2 regions of the Janthinobacterium darwini genome follow, and region 1 is predicted to be linked to the other one. Evidence: predicted binding sites of a transcription regulator. Region 1 holds the regulator's gene; the other holds the start of a gene.

What was found. The regulator FliA, encoded in region 1, starts transcription of late flagellar genes. The targets are predictions, from matches to a motif close to CTAAAGTTTNNNNNNNNNNNGCCGNTA.
Region 2: the regulator FliA is predicted to act here: its motif matches at 1,784-1,810, upstream of ACQ4WZ_RS19535 (DUF5610 domain-containing protein).

Annotation. Positions count from the first base shown of each region.
Region 1 covers NZ_JBNYXX010000001.1:332,243-335,431, reverse strand. Annotated here, with positions in the region: gene motD (flagellar motor protein MotD) at 1-490, opposite strand, end outside; gene ACQ4WZ_RS01485 (flagellar motor protein) at 496-1,242, opposite strand; gene ACQ4WZ_RS01480 (RNA polymerase sigma factor FliA) at 1,224-1,955, opposite strand; gene ACQ4WZ_RS01475 (MinD/ParA family ATP-binding protein) at 2,000-2,863, opposite strand; gene flhF (flagellar biosynthesis GTPase FlhF) at 2,856-3,189, opposite strand, start outside.
Region 2 covers NZ_JBNYXX010000003.1:255,218-258,406, reverse strand. Annotated here, with positions in the region: gene ACQ4WZ_RS19540 (GGDEF domain-containing protein) at 26-991, shown strand; gene ACQ4WZ_RS19535 (DUF5610 domain-containing protein) at 1,098-1,712, opposite strand; gene sbcB (exodeoxyribonuclease I) at 1,869-3,189, shown strand, end outside.

The sequences.
Region 1 (3,189 bases):
CGTCGTGCGTGTCATCCTTGAGCAGCACGGCCACGGCGCGCAAGGCCTGGTCCGACTCGGCCGTCAGCCCTGCGGCGCCCGGGTCGAACAGCACACTGGCATTGATTTCCACGCTCACGCCGCGGCTCGTCTGCGTGACCCTGACCTTGCCTTCCTTGACCAGCGGCGCCAGGGTGGACGTGAGATCCTGCGCCAGGCGCGTCATGTGTTCGCGCTCGCGGCGGAGGGCTTCAGTGCGGCGTTTCAGGGCGGGATTCGGCAGCGCAATGGCTTGCGGTGCTTCCATGATGATGGGCGGCGCGCCCTTTTCCAGGCTGAAAGCCTGGCCGATGGCATTCTGGAAGACGCGGTACTTACCTTCGTTGACTTGCGAAATCGCATACATGACGACGAAAAAGGCGAACAACAAAGTGATGAAGTCGGCGTACGAGATCAGCCAGCGGTCCTGGTTGTCCGGTTCCTCGTCATACTTCCTGCGCGCGCGCCGCATCATGGTCAGTGCTCGTGCAGCAGGCTGGCCACGCGCTCTTCGATGATGCGCGTGTGGTCGCCCGTGGCGATGTCGTACAGCACGGCGGCCGTGATTTCATATTGCAGCACCCGGCGCGAGACGATGGCCTTGAGTTTATTGGCCACCGGCAAGAACAGCAGATTGGCCAGGCCCACACCGTAGATGGTCGATACAAACGCCACGGCGATGCCGCTGCCCAATTTACTCGGGTCGGTGAGGTTTTCCATGACATGGATCAAGCCCAGCACGGCGCCCAGAATACCGATGGTGGGCGAATAGCCGGCCGCCGACTCCCACACCTTGACGGCCTGGCGCTCGGCCATTTCGTAGGCAGAGATCTCCACGTCGAGCAACTGGCGCAGCTTGTCGGGGGCGATGCCGTCGACGATCATGCGCAAACCCTTGGCGTTGAAACGGTCGGCCGTGTTTTCCATCAGGCGTTCGAGCGCCAGCGTGCCATCGCGGCGCGCAGTCAAGCTCCATTGCCCGATGTCGCGCGCCAGCGCGGCGCGCGTATCGGCCGGCGGCAAAAACACCCAGCGCAGCATTTCCAGGCCGCGCACGAAAGTACGCAGCCGCGTTTGCAGCAGCACGGCGCCGAAGGTGCCGACGATGACGATGGCAAAGGCGGCCGGCTGCAGCAGGGAGGCCATCTTGCCGCCTTCCAGTGCCTGGCCGACCAGAAGGCCCGCCAGCGCCAGCGCCAGCCCGATTACGCTGGACCAGTCCACGCCAGCTCCCTCAAGGTTGCCCGCAGGCGTGCGACGGCCTGGGTATGCAGCTGCGAGACACGCGATTCGGACACGCCCATCACCGCGCCGATCTCCTTCAGGTTCAGCTCTTCTTCGTAGTACAGGCCCATGAGCATTTTCTCGCGTGGCGGCAGCGCGTCGATGGCATCGATCACGGATTGCCGGAAATCGGTATCGAGCAGGGACCGCAAGGGGTCGCTGTCCTCGTCCACGCAATGGCGGTCGAGAAAGCTGTCATTGCCGTCCGGGTCATGAAAGTCTTCGTAGTACAGCAACTGGTGGCCGCCGCCGTCGCCCAGCATTTCCTGGTAATCGACGAGCGACATTTTCAGCAATTTCGCCACTTCCGATTCCGTCGGCGGGTGTCCCAGGCGCTGCTGCAGGATGCTCATCGCCTCTTCGATCTTGCGCATGTTCTGGCGCATGCTGCGCGGCAACCAGTCGCTGGTGCGCAATTCGTCGAGCATGGCGCCGCGGATGCGCAGCACGGCATATGTCTCGAACTGCGCGCCATGCGTCTCTTCATAGCGGCTGATGGCGTCGAGCAGGCCGATCATGCCGGCCTGGATCAGGTCATCGACCTCGACCGAAGGCGGCAATTTCGCCTTCATATGGTGCGCCAGACGCTTCACCAGCGGAATGTGCTCCGTCAGCAAATAGTCCTTGTTCGATTTCCCTTTGACCGTGTACATAGGCTGCTTATTGTTTTAACTGCTATCGTGTGCTGATGATGGATTCAGACGCTGAACTGGTGCGGGCTCCCCGTCTGGTACAAGGTGCCACCGAGCACCGGCGCCGCCGAACGGGCCAGCCGCTCGGCCAGTCCGCGAAACGCCACCGAAGCTCCCGCCAGCGGAAAGGCATCGACCACGCTGCGGCCCAGACGCGCCGCGCGGTGCAGATACTCATCGGCAGGCACCGACCCCATCGAGGTCAGTTTCACGGCCAGGTAACGGCTCGCCGCCTGCGCCATATTATCGTATACCACTTTTGCCTCGGATTCGGAAGCGCCGGTGACCAGAATGCCAAACGGACGGCGTCCCAGTTCCTGGCTCAGGCGCTTGATCAGGCAGTATGCCGCCTTGATCGAAGTGGCGCTGGTCGACACTTGCACCACGATATCGGACGAGGCCATCAGCGGCACGGGAAAGCAATCGCCCTCGTCGGCCATGACGCCGTCGACCAGCACGATGCCGCTCTGGCGCGCCATCACCTCGAAGGTCTTGCCCAGGCGGCGCAGTTCTTCCTCGCCCGCATAGTCCATGCTGTCCATCAGGTGGTTGCGCGCACCCAGGCTGGCTACGCCGAAGCCTTGCGGCACCTGGTGGATGACCTGGTTCAAGGCGCACTGCTGGCGCGCCACGTCGCGCAGGCTGGCGCCGTGCGCCAGTCCCAGGCGCGCAGCGACGCCATCGCTGCCGCCGCTGGCGTCGAGCAGCAGCACGTCATTGCCGCCGTAGACCAGCGAGGCGCCCAGGTTGACCAGCATGGCCCCCTTGTCGTCCTGCGGCGTGGCAGAGAGAAAAGTCATCACCCGCGGCTGCGGGCCGGCCAGCATGCGGCGCAAGCCTTCAGCCTGGTCGAAATCGAAATTAGCCAAGACGCACCCCGCGCGCTTCATTGTTGCGGGCAGCTGCCTGCGCCATCAGCAGCGGCAGTTCGGCATCGGAAAACTGCGTCGCCGCCGCATCGCGCTTGAGCTTGAAGGCGCGGTCGATCAGGTAGCCGCGGTCGGCCAGGTACAGATCTTCCGGCACGCGCTGGCCGTTCGACACATAAAACAGGTTCAGTTTCTGGCGGATCACCACGTCGAGCACATTGCCGATCGAGGCCGCTTCATCGAGCTTGGTCATGATGCAGCCGGCCAGGCCACTGCCCTGGTAGGCGCGCACCACTTCGTTCAAGGTTTCCTGCGTCGCCGTGGAG
Region 2 (3,189 bases), on a different contig from region 1:
GCGTCGGCTTTTTGAAAGTATGATTGTGGAACATATCGGCAACTTCGGTGCTTCAGGCTGCAACATCGGCGATTTACAGCTATTTTGCGATGCTGCTGACAGCCAGACGGCCGCCATGCTGGCGCCCTGCCCCGTCATGCGCCTCGAAGCGGGCGAAGCCATTGCCGACAGCAAGGGCACCAGCCTGTACATCGTCCTGCGCGGCTCGCTAGCCGTGGCGGCCGACACCCACACGGGTATGGATGACGGCACCGTCAGCAAGGTCTTGCCCGGCGAAAGCGTGGGCGAACAATCGGTGCTCGATGAAGCAAGCAACCTGGCCGCCATTTCTGCCCTGGAAGAAACCGATTTGCTGGTGATCGACGCGGCCGTCGTCTGGGAATTGATCGAACAATCGAACGGTCTGGCGCGCAACCTGCTGCGCTTGCTGTCCTTCCGCATCCGCGCCGCCAATGCCCTGCTGCGCAGGCGCCAGAAACTGGGCGAATTCTACCGCCAGCTGTCTATGGTCGACAGCCTGACGGGCTTGTACAACCGCGCCTGGCTGACCGATTTACTGCCGAACATGATCATCACCGCTCACGCCAGCAACTCTCCGCTGTCGCTGGTGATGATAGATCTCGACCATTTCAAGCGCTTCAACGACACGCACGGCCACCAGGCGGGCGACCAGGCGCTGCGCATCGCCGCGCAAGTGCTGGGCGCAGCCCTGAGGCCCACGGATTTTGCCGTGCGCTATGGTGGCGAGGAAATGATGGTGATCTTGCCAGATACCAACGAACACGTCGCCTTGCGGGTGGCCGAGCGCCTGTGCGAGCGCATGGAGCACGCCGTCATCTTCGCCGACATGCGCAGCGCGCTGCCGCACATCACGGGCTCGTTCGGCGTGGCCAGGCTGGAGGCGGAACAGGACGACGAAGCGTTGATCGCGGCGGCCGATGCGGCGCTGTACCGCGCCAAAGCCGGCGGGCGAAACCGCGTAAGCACCTGATAAAAAGCCCATGGCGTCGTTGCATTGCCTCGTCGTACATTCGTACTGCCTTCGGCAATGCGCCTCGCCCTGGACATTTTCTCCGGCGCTTCCGGCGTAATAAGGATCAGGCGGCCTTGCTGTCGGCCGGCTTGGCGGTCTCATCCTTCTTGCTGCTGTGCGCGGCGATGAAATCCGCATAGCCCTTCTGCACCAGTTCATACGTCTTGTCGATATTGCCGGCGATATCGCCATTCAGCACTTTCAAGCCACCCAGAATGTCGCGCGCTTCCTTGAAGCCTTTTTCCATGCCGCCGCTGATGGTGTCCATGAACTTGGTCAGGGCCGTATCGTCATCCAGGCCGGGGTTCTGTTTTTTGAACGCGTCAAAAAACCCCGTCGACAGCGATACAATGCGGCTTGCCGTCGCCTCGGCGCTATTGTCCTGCGAGGCTGCGTTCTGGATGGCGTCGTCGCCGTACTGGCCCTTCAGCGCTTCATTGATATTCGTGATGGCCGTCTTGTACAGCAGCGCCAGCGGCTCGTTTTCCGAACCGATCGAGACATTTAGCGACGCCTGCATGATGGAGGCGTTCAACTGCAGCTTGCTGCGGTCATTCACGCTCATTTCAGTCTTGACGCCGTCCTTTTGCTGGACTTTATCGTCCTTGCCGGCAACGCCGGTACTGACGGAAGTCACGGAAGGGGTGGAATTGCCGCTTGCGGCGATGGGAATTGACACGATAGACCTCCTTGAACGGGCAATATATGCCACCATGCGGGAAACGCAATGATGACCATGCTCTCGTGTAGTATCGGCAGGTTTTCAGAAAACTGTAGCAGTGGCACTTTTAGCGGCCCGGATAACCAATTAAGCAACGACCATCAACGACCATCAATGACTACCCAGACTTTCCTTTGGCACGACTACGAAACCTTTGGCGCCCAGCCGCGCCGCGACCGTCCGGCCCAGTTCGCAGCCATCCGCACGGATGCCGACCTGAACGAGATCGGCGACCCGATCATGCTGTATTGCCAGCCTGCAAATGACTTCCTGCCCGACCCGCAATCGTGCCTGATCACGGGCATCACGCCGCAGCAATGCTTGCAGCTGGGCGTGCCCGAACACCAGTTCGCCGCCACCATCGAAGCGGCCTTTTCGGAACCGGGCACCATCGGCGTGGGCTACAACACCATCCGTTTCGATGATGAAGTCACGCGTTTCCTGTTCTGGCGCAACCTGATCGACCCGTATGCGCGCGAATGGAAGAACCATTGCGGCCGTTGGGACATTCTCGACGTGGTGCGCATGACGCACGCGCTGCGCCCGGAAGGCATTCAATGGCCGAAGCGCGACGATGGCCAGACCAGTTTCAGGCTGGAACACTTGAGCAAGGCCAATGGCCTGGCCCACGAAGCGGCGCATGATGCGCTGTCCGACGTGCGCGCCACCATCGCCCTGGCCCGCCTGATCCGTGAAAGGCAGCCGAAACTGTTCGAATTCTGCCTGGCCCTGCACAAGAAAGACAGGGTCGCCAGTGAAATGGGCATGCACCTGGCCGCCGGCGAGCGCCAGCCCTTCCTGCACGTGTCCGGCATGTTCCCCGCCGAACGGGGCTGCCTGGGCATCGTCTGGCCGCTGGCCACGCACCCGAGCAATAAAAATGAAATTCTCGTCTGGGACTGCGCCTACGATCCGCGCGAACTGTTCAACCTGGATGCCGACACCATCCGTACGCGTTTGTTCACGCGCAAGGAGGCCATGCCGGAAGGCATGACGCGCCTGCCCGTGAAAAGCGTGCACCTGAACAAGTCGCCCATGCTGGTCGGCAACCTGAAAACCCTGTCGCCCGCCATGGCCGAGCAATGGGGCATCGATGTGGAAGCGGCGCGCGCCAACGCGCAGCTGGCCGCCACGGCGCCGAACATGGAGGCGATCTGGGCCGAAGTGTTCCAGCGCCCGGGCGCGAATGTCGCCCTGGATGTGGATGAAGATTTGTACAATGGTTTCGTCAGCAACGACGACCGCCGCCTGCTCGAATCCCTGCGCCGCGATACGCCGGCCAAGCTGGCCACGGCCCGCCCCTCGTTTGCCGACGAACGCTTGCAGGAATTGCTGTTCCGCTACCGCGCCCGCAATTTCCCGCAAACCCTGAGCGAAGCGGAAAGCCTGCGCTGGGAACAGCACCGCGCCGCCCGATTGTTCGACGGCGACGGCG